2 linked regions of the Tomitella gaofuii genome follow. Each later gene encodes a partner of the first gene's protein in a complex. Links are inferred from orthologs where the notes say so. Each region holds a gene or a part of one and is shown on either strand. Other genes may lie near its edges.

Region 1 (11,253 bases):
GGCGATGGCCCGGGCGAGGATGTCGTCGTCCCAGAGCGGGGCCAGGTCGCCGACGGAGCGGTCGATCCAGTCGCCCACGAGCTTCACCCACCCGTCGCCGGCCCGCGCCTGCTCCTCGACCGCGTCCGGCAGTTGCGCCGGATCGTCGAGGGCCAGCCCGAGCTCGCGCAGGTAGCGCTTGGGCCGTGCCAGGTGCTGCCCGGCGCGGATGATCCGCGGCAGCCCGGGGACCGCGTCGAGGCCCCGGGTGTCGACGGGAGCGCCGCAGTCGCGGACCAGCAGGACTCCGCGGTCGCGTTCGAGGCGTGCCTGCGCGAGGCATTCGTCGGGGCCGACGCCGCGGCTGCCGCGCCCGACGCCGACGTGGCAGTGCGCGTCCACCAGTCCGGGGAGCAGCCAGCCGCCGTCGCCGAGGTCGCGCGCCCCGGCGACCGGCGCGGTGGTGAGCCGCCCGTGGTGCAGATACCACTCGACGCGCTCACCGCCGGGGAGCGCGGTGCCCCTGATCCGCCACGGCCCTTCGTCGCCGAGGCCCGGCGCGCCGGGCCCGGTCACTTCGCCTTCCCGTCCTTCCCGGGCAGATCCAGCTGCGACAGGTCGATGCCCTCAAGCCCCGGGGGCAGCTTGTCGAGGCCCTTCGGCATCGACGACAGGTCCGGCATCCCGCCGGGCATCCCACCCGGCATGCCCGGGAATCCGCCCGGCATGCCGCCGGGGAAGCCGCCCTTGACCTTGGGCGGCGTGGGACCGCGCCCGCCCTTCTTGCCCTTCTTGCCCTTCTTGCCCCGCTTGCCCTTGCCCTTGCCGTGGCCGCCCGGGCCGCCCATGCGGCCGGCCATGGCCGACATCATCTTGCGCGCCTCGAAGAACCTCTCGACGAGCTGGTTGACCTCGGTGACCGTCACCCCGGACCCGTTGGCGATGCGCAGCCGGCGCGAGCCGTTGATGATCTTCGGGTTGTCGCGCTCGGCCGGGGTCATGCCGCGGATGATCGCCTGAACCCGGTCGAGCTGCTTCTCGTCGACCTGGCCCAGCGCCTCCTTCATGTCGCCGGCGCCGGGGAGCATGCCGACGAGGTTGGCGAGCGGACCCATCTTGCGGATGGCCATCATCTGCTCGAGGAAGTCCTCCAGCGTGAGCTCGCCGCTGCCGATCTTCTGGGCCGTGGCCTCCGCCTGCTGCGCGTCGAAGACCTGCTCGGCCTGCTCGATGAGGCTGAGCAGGTCGCCCATGCCCAGGATGCGGCTCGACATGCGATCCGGGTGGAACACGTCGAAGTCGCCGAGCTTCTCGCCGGTGGAGGCGAACATGATCGGGCGGCCGGTCACCTGCCGGACGCTCAGCGCGGCGCCGCCGCGCGCGTCGCCGTCGAGCTTGGTGAGGACCACGCCCGTGAACCCGACGCCCTCGCGGAAGGCGTCCGCGGTGCTCACCGCGTCCTGGCCCACCATCGCGTCAAGCACGAACAGGACCTCGTCCGGCTGCACGGCGTCGCGGATGTCCGCGGCCTGCTTCATCAAAACCTCGTCGACGCCCAGCCGTCCGGCGGTGTCGACGATGACGACGTCGTGGACCTTGGTGCGGGCCTCCTCGACACCCGCGCGCGCCACCGCGACCGGGTCGCCGACACCGGCCCCCTGCGCCTCGCCCTCGCTGCTCGCGCCGGGATGCGGCGCGTACACGGGCACCCCGGCCTGCTCGCCGACCACCTTCAACTGCGTGACGGCGTTGGGCCGTTGCAGGTCGCAGGCGACGAGCATCGGCGTGTGCCCCTGCTCGCGCAGCCACACCGCCAGCTTTCCGGCCAGCGTGGTCTTGCCCGCGCCCTGCAGGCCCGCGAGCATGATCACCGTGGGCGGCGTCTTCGCGAGGTTCAGCCGCCGGGTCTCGCCGCCGAGGATGCCGATGAGCTCCTCGTTGACGATCTTGACCACTTGCTGCGCCGGATTGAGCGCACCGGAGACCTCCGCCCCTTTGGCGCGTTCCTTGATGTTCTTGATGAACTCACGGACCACGGGGAGTGCGACGTCGGCCTCGAGCAGGGCCAGGCGGATCTCGCGGCAGGTGGCGTCGATATCGGCGGGCGACAGCTTGCCCTTGCCGCGCAGGTCCTTGAGCGACGAGGTGAGTCTGTCGGAGAGGGATTCGAACACCGGTTGCGCTCCCGTTCGCTTGCTCTGGTGGTGTATCGGGGTGCCGCACGCAGGACTGCGGCACCCCGACAGCCTAGCGAGTGCGCCGCCACCGCCGCGCGGGCGCACCGCGCGGGCCCGGAAGTACACCCCCCAGCGGAATCACACGGCCGGGCGGGATCACACGGCCGGGCGGGATCACACCGCGTCCGCGCCCAGCTCCCCGGTGCGCACCCGCACCACCTGCTCGACCCGGGTCACCCACACCTTGCCGTCGCCGACCCGGCCGACGTCGCCGTCACCGGACCGGGCCGCCGCGACGAGCGCGGCGACCACCGCGTCGACGGCGGTATCGGCGACGACCACCTCCACCTTGGCCTTCGTGTGCATGTCCACCGCGAACTCGCTGCCGCGGTAGAGCTCGGTGTGCCCCTTCTGCCGGCCGCGGCCCCGCACTTCGGTCACCGTCATCCCGTGCACCCCCGCGGCACTCAGCGCCGCCTCGACCTCATCGAGCGCCACGGGGCGGATGATTGCGGTCACGAGCTTCACGTGGACTCCTTCGTCGTGGCCCCAGGTCAGGGGTTCCGGAGGCGCCGAGGATACCGTCGCGACGACCGCCGCCCGACGCAGCGGCACCGCCGGCGAGTGCCTCACGACGGCCCGCGCCCGCCACCGGTCACCGCATACTCACGATCCTGCCCCGCTGCGGCCGGATCGGCACCCCGGACGCCGGACTCCGCGGCGGAATGGTCGATTCCGGCGTGCCCGGGGCTTGGCACCTGCCGGCCGGCGGTGCGGCCCCAGTCGTAGGCGGACTCGGCGTGCTGGCTCAGATCGATCCCGGCGATCTCGTCCTCCGGGTCCACCCGCAGCCCTATGCATGCCCGCACCGCCAGGGCGATCACCGTCGTCACGACGGCGGCGTAGACCATCACCGCCGCGGCTCCCACGGCCTGCCGCCACAACTGGTCGGCCCCGCCGCCGTAGAACAACCCGTCCACGCCGGTGGGCGCGGCGGACGTGGCGAACAGCCCCACCAACAGCGTCCCGATGAGCCCGCCGACCAGGTGCACACCGACCACGTCGAGCGAATCGTCGTAGCCGAGGCGGAACTTGACCCCTACCGCCAGGGCGCAGGCCGCACCCGAGACCACGCCGATCACCAACGCCCCCACCACGTCGACCGACGCGCACGCGGGGGTGATGCCCACCAGGCCCGCGACGACCCCGGAGGCCGCGCCCAGCGTGGTGTGGTGGCCGTCCCGGATGCGCTCGACCACCAGCCAGGCGAGCATGCCGGCGCACGCCGCCACGATCGTCATCACCAGCACCGACGCCGCCGCGCCGTCGGCCGCCAGCGCGGACCCGGAGTTGAACCCGATCCACCCGAACCACAGCAGCGCCACGCCGATCATCACCAGCGTCAGGTTGTGCGGCCGCGACGGGTGGGTACGCCACCCCCGGCGCACGCCCAGCACCGTCGCGAGCACCAGCGCCGCCACGCCGGCGTTGATGTGCACCGCGGTGCCGCCGGCGAAGTCGATGGCGTGCAGGTCCGAGATGATCCAGCCGCCCTCCCCTGACACGAGCCCGTCCGCGGCGAACACCCAGTGCGCCACCGGGAAGTACACCAGCACGGCCCAGATCCCCGCGAACACCAACCACGCGGAGAACTTCATCCGGTCCGCGACGGCCCCGGAGATCAGCGCCACCGTGATAGAGGCGAACATGAGCTGGAAGATCACGAAGGCCGCAGCCGGGATGGTGCCCACCAGCGGGGCGTCGCCCGCGCCCTCGGGGAGGATGCCGCCGAGCGCGGCGAAGTCGAGCGGGTCGCCGATGACTCCGCCGACCGAATCGCCGAACACCGCCGAGAAGCCGAACAGCACCCAGAGCACCCCGACGACACCGAGCGCGCTGAAGCTCATCATGATCATGTTCAGCACGCTGCGCGCCCGCACCATGCCGCCGTAGAAGAACGCGAGCCCCGGCGTCATGAGCATGACCAGTCCCGCACTGATCAGCACCCACGCCGTGTTCCCCGCGTCCGGCGACCCCGCGCCGACCGCCTGCAGCACGACCCCGTCCGGGGCGACCGCCTCCCACACCGATCCCGTCATCACCGACACGCGGACCACCGTCCCTCCCGGCCGGGACCGCGCCCGGCCGTGTCATGCGGAGGGGCCTGCCGCGGAATGCGCCACCGGCTACCGCAGGACGACCCCGACCCTCTTCTCCGTCGGGAACCATCCTGCGCAACCCGTGTTACGGGTTCGCAGGCACGATGTTGCGGCTGTGCAAACTCTGCGGCCCGCCGTGTTACGCCGATGTGACGCGCGGTCGGGTCACCCCAGCAGCGCGTCCACGAACGCGCCCGGGTCGAAGGGCGCGAGGTCGTCGGGCCCCTCCCCCAGGCCGACGAGCTTGACCGGCACGCCCAGCTCGTGCTGCACCTGGAACACGATGCCGCCCTTCGCCGTGCCGTCGAGCTTGGTCAGCACGACGCCGGTGATGTCGACGACCTCCGCGAACACCCGGGCCTGCGTGAGCCCGTTCTGCCCCACCGTGGCGTCGAGCACCAGCAGCACCTCGTCCACCGGCGCCTTCTTCTCGACGACACGCTTGACCTTGCCGAGCTCGTCCATCAGGCCGGTCTTCGTGTGCAGCCGGCCCGCGGTGTCCACCAGCACCGCGTCGACGCCCTGCTCGATGCCGCGCGCCACCGCGTCGAAGGCCACCGCGGCCGGGTCGCCGCCCTCCTTGCCGCGGACCACCTCGGCACCGACCCTGTCGGCCCAGGTCTCGAGCTGGTCGGCGGCAGCGGCGCGGAACGTGTCCGCCGCGCCGAGCAGGATGCGCCGGCCGTCCGCGACGAGTACCCGCGCGAGCTTGCCGGTCGTCGTGGTCTTGCCGGTGCCGTTGACGCCGACGACCAGCAGCACCGCGGGGCTTCCGCTGTGCGGCAGCGCGCGCACCGACCGCGCGTTGGCGGTCTGGAGCTCGTCCACCAGGACCTCACGCAACAGCGCGCGCGCCTGGTCCTCCGTCCGTACCGACCGGGTCGCCATCTGGTCGCGCAGCCGCGTGACGATCTTGTCCGTGGTGGCGGCGCCGAGGTCGGCGATGATGAGCGTGTCCTCGACCTCTTCCCAGGCGTCCTCGTCCAGGTCGCCGCCGCCGAGCAACCCGAGCAGCGACTTGCCCACCGCCGATTGCGAGCGGGACAGGCGGCCGCGCAGGCGCTCGAGCCTGCCATCGGTGGGCGCGATCTCCTCCGCGGGCGCCGCAGGGGCTGCGGGCGCTGCCGGGGCCTCGGGCGCGGCAAGGGGCTCGGGTTCTGCGGGGGCGGCCGGAGTCTCCGGTTCCGCAGTGGGGACGGGCGTCCCCACGGGCGCTTCCGGCTCCGCCGGCGCTTCCGCCGGCTCAGCGGGGGCCTCGGGCTCTGCGGGGGCGGTCGTCGCACCGTCCACCGGCGGTGCGGTCTCCACCGGCGGTGCGGTCTCCGCCGACGGTGCTGTCTCCTCCGCGGGGGCCGCGGGTCCTTCAGGGACAGCAGGCTCTACAGGAGCGGCAGGCGTAGCGGAAGCAGTCGACGCGGCCGGGGCGGCAGACTCCGGCGGAACGACCGGCGCCGGCGACTCCGGCCGCGCGGCGGGTTCCGGTTCCCGCGGACGCTCGGGCGCCGCGACGCCACCGGAACCCCCTGAGCCCTCGCTGAAGTCGAACCCGGACGAGGTCGTATACCCCCCGGGCTTCGCCTTGCGCTCCTCGATCCCGGCTTCCGGCGGCGGGGTGAAGCTGATCTGCCGGCGCCGGTAAAGCACCGCCCCGGCGACGATGGCGATGACGACCAGCGCCGCCACGACTGCGATGACGATCCAGAGTGCTGAGTTCACGCGCCCCATCATCGCAGCAGCCCCGGACCGGCGTCACATCCGCTCCGGCGCCCCGGCGCTCGCGCACGCACCCGACGCACCGACCTCTTGCATGCGACATTCGGTCACACTAAACTGTGTGACACAGGTAACGTTCCATCGATCGTTTCGGGAGGCCGGCATGACTCTCCAGGATTCCGACACCGCGGTGGACCGCCGCGCCGCCCACGCCCCCGGCCTGTCGCCGCAGTACCGGCGGATGCTGCGCACCCTTTCGGAGGGGTCGGTGGACAAGCATTTCCACCCGTACCTCGACATCGACTGGGACAACCCCGCCCTGGCGCTCGACCCGCAGGATCCGCGCTGGGTCCTCTCGCCTGCGATCGACCCGCTGGGCGCCACACAGTGGTACCAGGACCAGCCGCTGGACAGCCGGATCGCCATGGGCCGCTGGCGCCAGGCCAATGCGATCAAGGTCGGCGCATCGTTCGAGACCATCCTCATCCGCGGCCTCATGCATTACGTGACGGCACTGCCGAACAACTCGCCGGAGTTCCGCTACTGCCTCCACGAGATGACCGAGGAGTGCAACCACATCCAGATGTTCCAGGAACTCGTCAACCGCATCGGGGTCGACGTGCCCGGAATGCGGCCGGCGTTCCGGCGCGCGTCCCCGTTCATCGGCCTGGCCGGCGGATACGCCTACGTGGTCCTGTTCATCGGCATCCTCGGCGGCGAGGAGCCCATCGACCACTACCAGAAGTCCCTGCTGCGCCACGACGTCGAACTGCCGCCGCTGGTCCAGCGGGTCATGCAGATCCACATCGCCGAGGAGGCGCGGCACATCTCCTTCGCCGGCGATTTCCTGCGGACGCACATGCCCCGCATGGGCCGGGCGTCACGGGCCACGTGCTCGGTGCTCTTCCCCGTGGCGATGCGGTGGCTGGCCGGCGAGATCATGACCCCGCCCAAGGAGTTCGCCCGCAGGTTCGACATCCCCGACGCGGTCATCCGCGAGGCGTTCTGGGACAGTCCGCGTTCGCGTCAGATCATGTCCGGCTACTTCGACGACATGCGCACGCTGGCCGACGAGCTGGGCCTGATGAACCCGGTCTCCCGGCGGCTGTGGCGCGGGCTGGGGATCGACGGCCGCCGCGCCCGGTACCGCGGCGAGCCCGACCGGCGCGACTTCGCCGCCTGACCGCACGCCACCGGCGACGGTCCGGGCTGCTCACTCGGTCACGGGCACGTCACCCAGGTCCACCCCGCGCATGCGCTGGGAGATGACCTGGGTGATGCCGTCGCCGCGCATGCTCACCCCGTACAGGGCGTCCGCGATCTCCATCGTGGACTTCTGGTGCGTGATGACGATGAGCTGCGAACGCTCGCGCAGCTGCGTGAACAGGCTGATCAGGCGGTTCAGGTTGACCTCGTCGAGGGCGGCCTCCACCTCGTCCATCACGTAGAACGGCGACGGACGTGCACGGAAGATCGCGACGAGCATGGCCACCGCGGTGAGCGACTTCTCCCCGCCGGAGAGCAGCGACAGCCGTTTGACCTTCTTGCCCGGCGGGCGCGCTTCCACCTCCACGCCGGTGGTGAGCATGTCCTCCGGGTCGGTGAGCACCAGGCGCCCCTCGCCCCCGGGGAACAACGTGGCGAACACGTCGACGAACTCGCGCTCCACGTCCGCGTAGGCGTCGGTGAACACCTGCAGGATGCGCGCGTCCACTTCGTCGACCACGTCGAGCAGATCCTGGCGCGCCTTCTTCACGTCCTCGAGCTGCGTGGCGAGGAAGTTGTAGCGCTCCTCCATGGCCGCGAACTCTTCGAGCGCGAGCGGGTTCACCTTGCCGAGAGTGCGCAGGTCCTTCTCCGCCTGCTTGGCCCGGCGCATCTGGGTGGCACGGTCGAACGGCATCGGCGCCGGCGCCACCACCTGTTCGCCCCGCTCCCGCGCCTGCTCGTACTCGGAGATCTCGAGCTCGGACGGCGGCAGCGGAACGTGCGGGCCGTACTCGGACACCAAGTCGTCCGGTGCCATGCCGTTCTGTTCGAGGATCTGCTCCTCAAGCTGTTCGATGCGCAGTGCGATCTTCGCCCGCGCCATCTCGTCGCGGTGCGCCGCGTCGGTGAGCGTGTGCAGCGTCTGCGTCAGCTCCGTCACGCGCCCCCGTGTCTCACGCACGCGCTCGGACCGCTCGACGCGCTGCGACTCCAGGCCGTCGCGCTCCTGCGCGGCCCACGACACCTCCGCCGCGAGCCGCTCCGCGACCACCGCCCCCGTCTCGGAGACCGCTGTGGCGACGCCGGCAGCCCGCCGGCGCCGCAGCCGGGCCCGTTCGGCCCGTTCCCGCGCCTGACGTTCGGCCGCCGCCGCGCGACGCAACCCGTCGGCCCGCCCGCGCAACGCCGCCGCACGCTCTTCCGCGGTCCGCAGCCCCAACCGGGCCTCCACCTCCACCGCGCGCGCCTCCGATACCGCGGCCACCGCATCGTCCCGCGCCTCGGCCAGCGCGCCGTCGCCCGCCTCCTGCTCATCGTCACCGGGAACGGACTGTTCGGCAAGGCGCAGCCGTTCCTCCAGCCCGGTCAGCGCGGCGACCGTCTCCTCGCGGCCCGCCTCGGCCTCCTGCCGCTGCGTGCTCAGGCGTCCGTGCTCGGCCTCCGCGGCGCGGGCCGCCTGCCCGAGCCGGCCGAGCTGTTCATACACCGCCGACATGGACGCGTCCGACTCCGTCAGGGCCGCGAGCGTCACCTCGGCGTTCTCGCGCCGCACATCCGCCTCGGCCACCGCCCCGGCCAGCGCTGCGGCGAGCTCCTCGGCGCGCGCGGACGCGGCCACCGCGGCCTCGCCCGCCTCGTCCACCGCAGCCTGCACCTCGAGCATGCTCGTGGCCGACTCCGAGCCGCCCACCGACCAGCCGTGGCCCACCAGGTCGCCGTCGCGCGTGGCGACGCGCACCGCCGGCGACGCCTCGACCGTGCAGAAGGCCGCCGCCAGATCGTCGGCGACCGCCACCCGCGACAGCAGCGACCGCACCGCCGCGCCCAGGTCGCCGTCGACGTCCACCAGGGTCTCCGCCCACACCGCGCCCCCTGCGAGCGCGCCGTCGTCGGGCCCCGGGCCAGGCCCGGCCTGCGCCGGACCGGCGGCCGGGGTGATGAACGCGGCCCTGCCCGCCTCGCCTTCCTTGAGCGCCGCGATGGCGCCTGCCGCCGCGTCCGCGTCGCGCATCGCCACCGCTTCCGCCGCGGGTCCGAGCGCCGCAGCGACGGCCCGCTCGTACCCGGCCCGCACGCGCATGCGCTCTGCGAGCCTGCCCACCACGCCGTCGGCGGACCCCTGCGCGGCATCGGCCGCGTCGGTGGTGGCGGCCGCGTCGCCCGCGGCGTCACCGAGACCCGCCCGCTCGAGCACCCATGCGGCGCCGTCCTTGCGCGCCAGGCTCATTTCCAGGGCCTCGATGCGGGCGCGCAGCGAGACCACCTTCTGCTCCGCCTCCCGCTCGCCGGCGCGCAGCTCGGCCACCCGCGCCTCGGCCGCCTCATACTCCGCGGCGGCGTGCTCGTGCCGCTCGTCCAGGGCGGCCTCGTCGCCCTCCAGCTCGTCGGCCTGCGCCTGCGCCTGCGCGAACTCGTCGTGCGCCGCGGCGGCGCGCTCCTGCGCCTGCACCATCGCCTCGGTGAGGCGCGTCACCTCCGCGTCCACCGATTCCGTGCGGCTGCGCAGCGTGTTCACCTCGCCCACCAGGCGCGCGAGCCCCTCCCGCCGGTCGGCCACCGCCCGCACCGCCGCCACGTGGGCGCGCTCTGCCTCCGCGGCGACCTGTTCGCGCTCGTCCAGCGCCTCCCGCGCCGCGGCGAGCACGTCTGCCGCCGATTCCACCGACTGCTCCAGCTCGGCCTCCTCCTCGGCCGCTCGCTCCGCCTGCCGGTCGAGCTCGTCGGGGTCGCGTCCCGGTGCGTCCTGCTGTTCCGTAGCGAGAGTGGCCGCGCGATCGTGTGCGATCCGGACGGTGGCGTCGACCCGCTCCGCCAGCGCCGACAGGCGGAACCAGGCTTGCTGTGCCGCCTTCGCCTCCGGCTCCAGACGGGCGAGCGCCTCCTCGTCCTCCGCGAGCCGCCCGGCGGCGTCGTCCAACTCGGCCTGCGCGGCCTCGAGCTGTGCGCGCAGCTCGGCCTCCTGCGCGGCCCCCTGCTCCATCTCGGCGCGCCGCGCCACCAGGTCGTCCGCCGCCAGCCGCAGACGCGCATCGCGCAGGTCGGCCTGGACGGTCTGCGCCCGGCGCGCCACCTCCGCCTGGCGGCCGAGCGGCTTGAGCTGGCGGCGCAGCTCCGTCGTGAGATCCGTCAGCCGGCTGAGGTTCGCCTGCATCGAATCGAGCTTGCGCACCGCCTTCTCCCGGCGGCGGCGGTGCTTGAGCACCCCGGCGGCCTCTTCGATGAAGGCCCGGCGTTCCTCCGGACGCGATTCGAGGATCCCGGTGATGCGGCCTTGACCGACGATCACGTGCATCTCGCGGCCGATGCCGGTGTCGCTGAGCAGCTCCTGCACGTCCATCAACCGGCACGACGAGCCGTTGATCTCGTATTCTCCGCCGCCCTCGCGGTACACTCGACGCGTGATCGACACCTCGGAGTACTCGATGGGCAGGGCGCCGTCCGCGTTGTCGATGGTCAAGGTGACCTCGGCGCGGCCCAGCGGGGAACGCCCGGACGTGCCGGCGAAGATCACGTCGTCCATCTTGCCGCCGCGCAGCGCCTTGGCCCCCTGCTCGCCCATGACCCAGGTCAGCGCATCGACCACATTGGACTTGCCCGAGCCGTTGGGACCCACCACGCAGGTGATCCCCGGCTCGAACCGCAGCGTGGTCGACGAGGCGAAAGACTTGAAGCCCTTGAGCGTGAGGCTCTTCAGATGCATCCGCCACCGCTCCCGACGACGACGCACCCGCTCCCGACGATCATGGTCCTGAACCTTACCGGCAGGTACCCGGTGCGGCGGCGCTCATCGTTCGACGAACCCGTCGAGCCCGCCGCGCGGCGCGCCCCACGAGGCGACGACGTTGTCGACCCGGCCGGGCGTGCGGCCCGATTCGAGCAGCTCCAGCAGCCTCCCGCACGCGGCCGACGGCCCCTCGGCGACGACGAGCACGCGCCGGTCCACCGTGTTCGTGGCGCTGCCGACCAGCCCGAGCTCGAGCGCCCGCGACCGCGTCCACCAGCGGAAGCCGACCCCC
Region 2 (10,034 bases), 660 kb from region 1 along the record:
TGAACGCGCAGAACCTGCAGTTGCAGGCCGCCGACGGGTTCGATTCCGCCGTGGCGGGCCGGGTCGTCGGCGGGACGCTCACCGACCGCACCGTGGTGGTCTTCACGACGCCCAGCGCAGCTCCGGAAAGCGTCGACGCGGCGGTGGGCCTCGTCGCCGCCGCGGGCGGCACGGTCACCGGACAGGTGGGGCTGACCGAGGCGTTCGTCACCGCGCAGGGCGCCGATCAACTGCGCGCGACGGTGACCAACGTCGTGCCTGCGGGCGTGCAGCTGAGCACCGGGGCCGTCGACCCGGGCAGCATGGGCGGCGACCTCCTGGGCGCCGTGCTGATGCTCGACCCGGAGACCGCCCAGCCACAGTCGACCCCCGCCGAGCGGGATCTCGCGATGCAGACGCTGCGGTCCGGCGGGTTCATCTCCTACCAGGACGGGACCGTCGAGCCCGGCCAGCTCGCGCTGGTCGTGACGGGCACCTCCGACGACGGCAACAAGGGCCCGATCGTCGCCCGGTTCGCGGCGGCGATGGACACGCGAGGCGCGGGGACCGTGCTCGCCGGCGATGCGGGGTCCGCGGAGGGCAACGGTGCCGTGGCGGTGGCGCGTTCGGACGCGGCGATCTCCCACCACCTGAGCACCGTCGACAACGTCGAGCGCAGCGCGGGGCAGATCAGCACCGTGCTGGCGCTGCGCGAGGAACTCGAAGGGCGCTCGGGACAGTTCGGCGTGGGTCCGGGGGCCGGGGCGCTCACGGTCTCGTAGCCGCCGCCCGGCCCGGCCCGGCCCGGCGCGGTGCGGTGCGGTGCGGTCCCGCGGTGCCGACTCGTCACGCCCGGGCGGGCGCCGCCCGTCAGGGCGTGCCCGCGCCCACGGACTCGGAGCGTCCGCGCGCGCGGCGCCGGGCGAGGTGTTACCGTGAGGTCCCGTGGGTCGGCGGGCCCAATCCATCCACCTGCAAGGTCACACGGGAGCTTCGTTGCAACTGCCACGCCGTTCAGCGCGTATTTCGACCAAGTACCTCTTCGTCACCGGCGGCGTCGCCTCGTCGCTGGGCAAGGGACTCACCGCATCCAGCCTGGGCCAGCTGCTGATCTCCCGGGGGCTCCGGGTGACGATGCAGAAGCTGGACCCGTATCTCAACGTGGACCCGGGCACCATGAACCCGTTCCAGCACGGTGAGGTCTTCGTCACCGAGGACGGCGCGGAGACGGACCTCGACATCGGCCACTACGAGCGCTTCCTGGACAGGGACTTGTCCGGCTTCGCCAACGTCACCACCGGCCAGGTGTACTCGGAGGTGATCGCCAAGGAACGCCGCGGCGAGTACCTCGGCGACACGGTCCAGGTGATCCCGCACATCACCGACGAGATCAAGCGGCGCATCGTCGCCATGGCGGGCGAAGACGACGAGGGCAATGTCCCCGACGTCGTCATCACCGAGATCGGCGGCACGGTCGGCGATATCGAGTCGCAGCCGTTCCTCGAAGCCGCGCGCCAGATTCGGCACGACGTGGGCCGGGACAACGTGTTCTTCATGCACGTCTCGCTGATCCCCTACCTCGCCCCGTCCGGGGAGCTGAAAACCAAGCCCACCCAGCACTCGGTGGCGGCACTGCGGAACATCGGCATCCAGCCCGATGCGCTGATCCTGCGCGCCGACCGGGACGTGCCGGATCCGTTGCGGGCCAAGATCGCGCTGATGTGCGACGTCGATATCGACGGCGTCATCTCCACCCCGGACGCCCCGTCCATCTACGACATCCCCAAGGTGCTGCACCGCGCCCAGTTGGACGCGTACGTGGTGCGCAAGCTCGGGTTGCCCTTCCGTGACGTCGACTGGACCGTCTGGGGCGACCTGCTGCGCCGGGTGCACGAGCCCACGGAGACCGTGCGCCTCGCGCTCGTCGGCAAGTACGTCGACCTGCCGGACGCGTACCTGTCGGTGACCGAGGCGCTGCGCGCCGGGGGGTTCGCCCACCGGGCGCGCGTCGAGATCGTGTGGGTGCCCTCGGACGACTGCGAAACCGAGGCGGGCGCGCACACGGCGCTGGGCGACGTGGACGGCGTGCTCATCCCGGGCGGGTTCGGCATCCGCGGCATCGAGGGCAAGCTGGGGGCGATCCGGTTCGCTCGCACACGCGGCATCCCGCTGCTGGGCCTGTGCCTGGGGCTGCAGTGCGTGGTCATCGAGGCGGCGCGGTCGGCGGGCATCACGCAGGCCGGGTCGACGGAGTTCGACCCGGACACACCCGATCCGGTGATCTCGACGATGGCCGACCAGGAGGCCGCGGTCGCGGGCGAGGCGGACCTCGGCGGCACGATGCGTCTGGGCGCCTACCCGGCGCAGCTGCTGCCCGGCTCGGTCGTGGCGCAGGCCTACGGCGCGGAGACCATCAGTGAACGGCATCGCCACCGCTATGAGGTGAACAACTCCTACCGCGAGCGGCTCGCGTCCACGGGCCTGGTGTTCAGCGGGACGTCGCCGGACGGCCGGCTCGTCGAGTTCGTCGAACTGCCGCGGGAGGCCCACCCGTTCTTCGTAGCGACGCAAGCGCACCCGGAGCTCAAGAGCCGGCCCACCCGCCCGCATCCCCTGTTCGACGCGTTCGTCGCCGCGGCGCTCGCCTACAAGGCGGAGGAGCGGCTGCCGGTGGACATCCCCGGCCGTGACGACGCGCAGGGGCCGGCGGGGCACGAACCGGCCGAGGACGGCGACGTGGACACCGCGCGGGTGCCCGCGGGCGCAGAGGACTGAACACCCCATGGCGGAGGACTGAGCGCCCCATGAGCGACGACGGTGCTGCGGGCGGCGACCGCCACGACTTCGCCGTGGCGGGATCCGAGACGGTCTACGACGGCGCGATCGTGGCCCTGCGAGTGGACGAGGTGGCGATGCCGGGCGGCGCCACTGCGCGCCGCGAGGTGGTGGAGCACCATGCGGCGGTGGTCATCGCCGCCGTCGACGAGGACGACAGGATCACGCTCATCCGGCAGTACCGGCACCCGCTGGGGCGGCGGATCTGGGAGCTTCCCGCCGGGCTGATGGACGTCACCGGCGAGGAGGCGCTGGCGGGCGCGCAACGCGAGCTGCACGAGGAAGCGGGGCTCGCGGCGTCCCGCTGGTCGGTGCTCGTGGACCTGGCCGCGTCGCCCGGATTCACCGACGAGACCCTGCGCGTGTATCTGGCGGAGGGGATCACGCACGTGGGCCGCCCCGAGGCGCACGATGAGGAGGCCGACCTCGAGGTGCGGTCCGTCCCGCTGGGCGAGGCGATGGCGATGGTGTTCGCCGGTGAGATCGTCAACGCGGCGGCCGTCGCAGGCATCCTGGCGGTGTCCGCGGTGCGCACAGGTCACGGGCGGACCCGCACGCCGGATACCCCGCCGCCGGTGACCGCCGCGGCGTTCGCCGCGCGAGCACGGTCACGGGGCGGCCGCTGAGATGGATCCCGCGGACAAGCTCGAGGCGGCGTCGGCGCGGGCCGACGCGCTGAGTACGCAGATCCGCGGGTACCTGGACCATCTTGCGGTGGAGCGCGGTGCGGCCCGCAACACGCTCGCCTCCTACGCGCGCGACCTGCACCGGTATGGGCGCTACCTGCGCGCGCTGGGCGTGCACGACCTCGCCGATGCAACGGAGGCGACGGTGGCGGGATTCCTCGCGGACCTCCGCCGCGGCGACCCCGTCGAGGGGGTGCCGCCGTTGGCGGCGAGTTCCGCGGCGCGCGCCCTGGTCGCGGCTCGCGGGCTGCACAAGTTCGCGGCGGCCGAGCGGCTCATCCCCGCGGACGTGGCACGCGAGGTGCACCCGCCGCGCGCCGGCCGCCGGCTGCCGAAGGCGCTGACGGTCGACGAGGTGCTCCGGCTGCTCGACGCCGCAGGAGGTGCCGGGGAGGGGGCCGAGGCCGGCGCTTCCGGGGCGACGGCGGTACCGCGTGGACTGCGGGACAGGGCGCTGCTGGAGACGCTCTACTCGACGGGGGCGCGGATCTCCGAGGCGATCGCACTCGACATCGACGACATCGACGCGGAGACGCGCTCGGTGATCCTGTCGGGCAAGGGCGGCAAGGAGCGCATCGTCCCGGTCGGACGGCCGGCGGTCGCGGCGATCGACGCGTACCTGGTGCGCGGCCGGCCCGCCCTGGCCAAGCGGGGGGGAGCGGCGATGTTCCTCAATGCCCGCGGCGGACGGCTGTCGCGACAGAGCGCATGGCAGGTGCTGCAGGATGCAGCGTCGCGCGCGGGGATCACGGCGGGCGTGTCCCCGCACACCTTGCGGCACTCGTTCGCCACGCACCTGCTCGACGGGGGTGCGGATGTGCGGGTGGTGCAGGAACTGCTGGGGCACGCGTCGGTGTCGACCACGCAGGTGTACACCATGGTGACGGTCACCGCGCTGCGGGAGGTCTGGGCCGGTGCGCACCCGCGGGCGCGGTGACGTTCCGCCGGAGTCCGCGGGCGTGCAGCCGGGCGGGGACGGTGCCGTGCGGCCCGGGCCCTCGGGCGGATAGGCTCCGCATGGAGGCGTCGGACAATAGACTGGCCGCGACGGAACGGGCCCGCGTCGAGCGGAGGGGAGTACCGATTGTGACTGCAGCGCAACCGCCGGCATCCGATCGCGGCATCGCGGAGGCCGGGGACGGCGGGCTGTTCGGGTCACCGGAGCGCAGGTCGGACGACGCGGCGTCCCCGGAGGCCGTGGAACTGGGCCCCACCGGGCGTCCGGTGCGCGAGATCCCCGAGCCGGGGCCGGCGCCCCGCGGCGGCACAGCCCGGGTGATCGCGATGTGCAATCAGAAGGGCGGGGTGGGCAAGACCACCTCCACGATCAACCTCGGCGCCGCGATCGCGGAGTGCGGGCGCCGGGTGCTCATGGTGGATCTGGACCCGCAGGGGGCCCTCTCCGCGGGGCTCGGTGTGGCGCACCACGATCTCGAACGCACCGTCTACAACCTCCTCGTCGAACGAGGAGCGGACATCGACGACGTCGTGATGCGCACACGCGTCGAGGGGCTGGACCTGCTGCCCAGCAACATCGACCTGTCGGCGGCGGAGATCCAGCTGGTCAGCGAGGTCGGGCGGGAACAGGCCTTGGCGCGCGTGCTGCACCCCGTGCTCGACCGTTACGACTACGTGCTGATCGACTGCCAGCCGTCGCTGGGCCTGCTCACGGTGAACGCGCTGGCGTGTGCGGACAGCGTGCTGATCCCCATGGAGTGCGAGTTCTTCAGCCTGCGCGGGCTCGCCCTGCTCAACGACACCATCGACAAGGTCCGCGATCGCCTCAACCCGCGTCTGACGCTCGAGGGCATCCTCGTCACGATGTTCGACGCGCGCACTCTGCACTCGCGGGAGGTCATGTCCCGGGTGGTCGAGGTCTTCGGCGACGCGGTGTTCGACTCCGTGATCTCGCGGACGGTCCGATTCCCGGAGACCTCCGTGGCGGGTGAACCGATCACCACCTGGGCCCCGAAATCCACGGGCGCGCAGTCCTACCGGACGCTGGCACGCGAAGTCATCCACCGCACGGGCCGGTGACCGCGGCAGGCCCGGCACCGGACCCGGCCGGGCGGGCTGACGCCGCCGTGGCAGACGCCGCGGCCGGTGAAGGCGCAGCCGACGGCGGCGGCTTCACCGTCCGGCTGCAGAACTTCGAGGGGCCCTTCGACCTGCTGCTGCAGCTGATCGGCCAGCACCGCCTGGACGTCACCGAGGTGGCCCTGCACGTGGTGACCGACGACTTCATCGCCTACACCAAACAGCTCGGCGCGCAGATGGGCCTCGACCAGACGACGGAGTTCCTCGTCGTCGCCTCCACACTGCTGGACCTCAAGGCGGCGCGGCTGCTGCCGTCGGGAGAAGTGGAGGACGAGGCGGACCTGGAACTGCTCGAGATCCGCGACCTGCTGTTCGCGCGGATCCTGCAGTACCGCGCGTACAAGCAGGTGGCCGAGCTCTTCCGGGAGCTCGAGGCGGCGGCGCTGCAGCGGTATCCGGCGGCGGTGCCGCTGGAGGAGCGGTTCACGGACCTGTTGCCGGAGGTGCGGATCGGCGCCGCGCCCGAGCGGCTCGCGGAGATCGCCGCCTACGCCATGCGCCCCAGGGAGGTCCCGTCGGTGGGCCTGGACCACCTGCATGCGCCGCGCGTGTCGGTGCAGGAGCACGCGCAGCGCATCGTCGCACTGCTGCGGAAGCGCGGCGCCGACGCGCGGGCGACATTCACCGAACTGGTGGACGAATGCGGCACCCGGTTGGAGATCGTCGCCCGTTTCCTGGGCCTGCTGGAGCTGTACCGGCAGCGCGCCGTCACCTTCGACCAACCCGAACCGCTCGGCGATCTGCTGGTGGAATGGACCGGCGAGGGCGGCGCCGACGACATCGACGATGAGGAGTACGCATGACGACGTCCGGTGGTGCCGGTGGCGACAGTGCGGGTGTCGACGCCGGCATGGAGCGGGAGGCTGCGCCCCCGGAGGATGAGCGCGTGGACGCCATCATCGAGTCGCTGCTCCTTGTGGCCGACGCGCCGGTGCCCGTCGCAGTGTGCGCGGGGGTGATCGGAATCCCGGAGGCGCGTGCGCAGGCGCGGCTGGCGGCGCTGTCCCGACGTTACGACGACTCCGGCAGCGGTATGGACTTGCGCTTCACCGGCGACGGGTGGCGCCTGTTCACCCGCACCGAGTATGCGCCGTACGTGGAGCGGCTGCTGCTGGACGGGACGCGCGCCACACTGACGAGGGCCGCGCTGGAGACGCTGGCGGTGATCGCATACCGTCAACCGGTGACCCGTACCCGCGTCGCGGCGGTGCGCGGGGTCAACGCGGACGGCGTGATGCGTACTCTTGTGGCGCGGGGACTGATCACCGAGGCCGGACCGGACCCCGAGACCCGCGGGACGCTCTACGCCACCACCGGACTGTTCCTCGAACGGCTCGGGCTGGACTCGCTCGAGGACCTTCCGCCGCTGGCGCCACTGCTGCCGGACGAGGACGTCATCGAGTACATCGGCGACAACCTCGACGACGATCCCCGGGTCATGAAGATGCACGCGCGCTCCTCCGCGGCCGAGGAGAACACAACCGAAATAGATGTGGACGATCACTGATGAGACCCGCTCGCCGAGATGGCACACCGGATCGAGACCGACACCCCCGCGCCGGGGGAGACGACCGTGCAAGGGCCGGCAGGCCGCACGGACGCAAGCCCGCACGTGACGCGCAGCCCGGCAGGCCCGCGCGCGGTGAACACGGCGGCAACGGCGGCGAGGGCCGGCAGCGCGGCAGGACGGGCGGCTCCCCGCAGCAGGGCGGACACCCCGCGCGGAAACCTGCACGGGCCGGCAGGCCCGGAGCGCCCGGCAAGAGCGGTGCAGGGCGCGGCGGTGCGCACAAAGGCGGTACCGCCAAGGGCAACGCGTCGAAGGGCGCCGCGTCGAAGGGCGCCGCGGGCAGAAGCGCTGCCGGCAAGGCCGGGGCGCAGCGCAAGCCGAAGCCCACGCGGACCAAGCGCGAACCGGCGATGCTGAGCTTCGCGCGCCCGGCGCGCAACCAGTCCGACGGGCCCGCCGCCACCTCGTTCTCGGGAAGCTCCGGCGGCTCCGGCGAGGGCGTGCGGCTGCAGAAGGTGTTGGCGCAGGCCGGCGTGGCGTCCCGCAGGGCCGCGGAGATCCTCATCGACCGCGGACGCGTGGAGGTGGACGGCCAGATCGTCACGCGGCAGGGGATGCGCATCGACCCCACCGAGTCGGTGGTGCGGGTCGACGGGGCCCGGATCGTGATCGACCAGGACATGGTGTACCTGGCGCTGAACAAGCCGCGCGGATGGCAGTCGACGATGTCCGACGACCTGGGCCGCCCGTGCATCGGCGACATCGTCGCCGAGCGGGTCATGGCGGGCCAGCGGATCTTCCACGTCGGCCGGCTCGACGCGGAGACCGAGGGTCTGATCCTGCTCACCAACGACGGCGAGTTGGCCCACCGTCTCATGCATCCGTCGTACGAGATCCTCAAGACCTACCTGGCGACGCTCGACGGCCGGATCCCCCGCAACCTGGGCCGGATTCTGTCGGACGGGGTGGAGCTCGAGGACGGTCCGGTGCACGTCGACAAGTTCTCCGTGGTGGACCTCGGCGAGACGCGCACCATGGTCCGCGTGGTGCTGCACGAGGGACGCAAGCACATCGTGCGCCGGCTGTTCGCCGAGGTCGGCCACCCGGTGCTGGAGCTGGTGCGCACCGACGTCGGCCCCATCTCCCTCGGCGACCAGCGCCCGGGCACGCTGCGCGTGCTCCGTGGCGCCGAGGTGGCCGAGCTCTACGCCAAGGTGGGGATGTGAGCGCGGCGGCACCGTCGGGGGCGCACCGCTTCACGATGGCCATCGACGGTCCCTCGGGCACCGGCAAGTCCAGCGTGTCCCGTCAGGTGGCGCACCGGATAGGCGCCGGATACCTCGACACCGGCGCGATGTACCGGGTGGCGACGCTGCACGTGCTCCGCGGCGCGGTGGACACCACCGACCCGGTGGCCGTCGCCCACGCGGTGCGCGGGCTGCCCGTGTCGGTCGGATCAGACGCGCTCGTCGAGGAGATCCTGCTGAACGGGGAGGACGTGTCCGCGGAGATCCGCGGCGACGCCGTGACGGCGGCGGTGTCGGCGGTGTCGGCGGTTCCGGAGGTGCGTGCGGCGCTGGTCGAAGTGCAGCGTGCCCTCGGTAGGGCGCGGGAGAGGATGGTGGTCGAGGGGCGCGATATCGGCACCGTGGTGTTGCCCGACGCCGACGTGAAGGTCTTCCTCACCGCCACGGCCGAGGCCCGCGCGCACCGGCGCAACCGGCAGAACGTCTCGGCCGGCGGCGCGGACGACTATGCCGCGGTGCTGGAATCGGTCCGCCGGCGCGATCACCTGGATTCCACGCGCGTCGCGTCGCCGCTACGGCCGGCCGACGACGCGCGCGTGGTTGACACCAGCGACCTGGGATTCGATGACGTCGTGCAGCTCCTCACCGAGCTTGCGCGCGAGAACATGGGAGCAGCCCTATGAGTGACGACGCGGGCCGCGGCGCCGACGCCGGCGGCACCACCGAAACAGGCGACATCTACGCGCAGGGCATCGGTCGTCCGGGATCCGTGGACGGCGGGGCGGCCGTGGACGGCATCTGGAGCGACGAGTCCGACTGGACGGCGCTCGACGCCGAGCTGGCCGAGGAGGCGGAGGCCGACGCCGTTCCGCTCCCGGTGCTGGCGATCGTGGGCCGGCCCAACGTGGGCAAGTCCACGCTGGTCAACCGGCTGATCGGCCGGCGCGAGGCGGTCGTGGAGGACGTGCCCGGCGTGACGCGCGACAGGGTCGCCTACACCGCGGAATGGGCGGGTCGTCGGTTCATGGTGCAGGACACCGGCGGCTGGGAGCCGGACGCCGTGGGGCTGCAGAAGGCCGTCGCCCGGCAGGCCGAGACGGCCATGGCGGAGGCCGACGCGATCCTGCTCGTCGTGGACGCGACCGTGGGCGCCACCGCCACCGACGAGGCCTTCGCCCGGATTCTGCGGCGTTCCGCAACCCCGGTGCTGTTGGTGGCGAACAAGGTGGACTCGAGCCGCGTCGAGGCGGACGCGGCCGCCCTGTGGTCGCTGGGGCTGGGCGAGCCGCACACTGTCAGCGCCATCCACGGCCGACGTACGGGCGACCTGCTCGACCTGATCCTCGAGTCGCTGCCGGAGACCCCGCGCGACACCGCCGCGCCCGTCGGCGGGCCGCGGCGCGTCGCGCTCGTCGGCAAGCCCAACGTCGGCAAGTCGAGCCTGCTCAACAAGCTCTCCGGCGGCGAGATCGCAGTGGTGCACGACGTCGCGGGCACCACCGTCGATCCCGTGGACACGCTCGTGGAGCTCGGCGGCAGCGTCTGGCGTTTCGTCGACACGGCGGGGCTGCGGCGCAAGGTGCGGCAGGCGAGCGGCACCGAGTTCTACGCGTCGCTGCGGACCCGCTCCGCCATCGACGCGGCCGAGCTGGCGATCCTGCTCATCGACGCCTCGCAGCC

The links.
Region 2: the proteins of smc (region 1) and H4F70_RS09490 are in contact, whole or in part, in a crystal structure (PDB 3ZGX), measured with the Bacillus subtilis proteins. The link is inferred for Tomitella gaofuii from one-to-one orthologs.

The regions. Positions count from the first base shown.
Region 1 is NZ_CP059900.1:2,679,211-2,690,463, forward strand. What follows is about bases 7,042-11,253. They hold smc (chromosome segregation protein SMC), read right to left. Parts: upstream 10,938-11,253; coding sequence 7,242-10,937; downstream 7,042-7,241. Other genes in these bases: H4F70_RS12485 (AurF N-oxygenase family protein), read left to right, coding at 7,042-7,211; H4F70_RS12495 (acylphosphatase), read right to left, coding at 11,022-11,253. Also shown: H4F70_RS12460 (amidohydrolase family protein), read right to left, coding at 1-555; ffh (signal recognition particle protein), read right to left, coding at 552-2,153; H4F70_RS12470 (P-II family nitrogen regulator), read right to left, coding at 2,331-2,684; H4F70_RS12475 (ammonium transporter), read right to left, coding at 2,786-4,255; signal recognition particle-docking protein FtsY, read right to left, coding at 4,481-6,040; more of H4F70_RS12485, read left to right, coding at 6,192-7,041. UniProt on the Bacillus subtilis protein: Required for chromosome condensation and partitioning.
Region 2 is NZ_CP059900.1:2,025,113-2,035,146, forward strand. The notes cover bases 4,474-7,466. They hold H4F70_RS09490 (segregation and condensation protein A), read left to right. Parts: upstream 4,474-5,533; coding sequence 5,534-6,400; downstream 6,401-7,466. Other genes in these bases: H4F70_RS09485 (ParA family protein), read left to right, coding at 4,647-5,537; scpB (SMC-Scp complex subunit ScpB), read left to right, coding at 6,397-7,104; H4F70_RS09500 (pseudouridine synthase), read left to right, coding at 7,104-7,466. Also shown: H4F70_RS09465 (copper transporter), read left to right, coding at 1-761; H4F70_RS09470 (CTP synthase), read left to right, coding at 982-2,754; H4F70_RS09475 (NUDIX domain-containing protein), read left to right, coding at 2,784-3,440; site-specific tyrosine recombinase XerD, read left to right, coding at 3,442-4,437; more of H4F70_RS09500, read left to right, coding at 7,467-8,333; cmk ((d)CMP kinase), read left to right, coding at 8,369-9,037; ribosome biogenesis GTPase Der, read left to right, coding at 9,034-10,034. UniProt on the Bacillus subtilis protein: Participates in chromosomal partition during cell division. May act via the formation of a condensin-like complex containing Smc and ScpB that pull DNA away from mid-cell into both cell halves.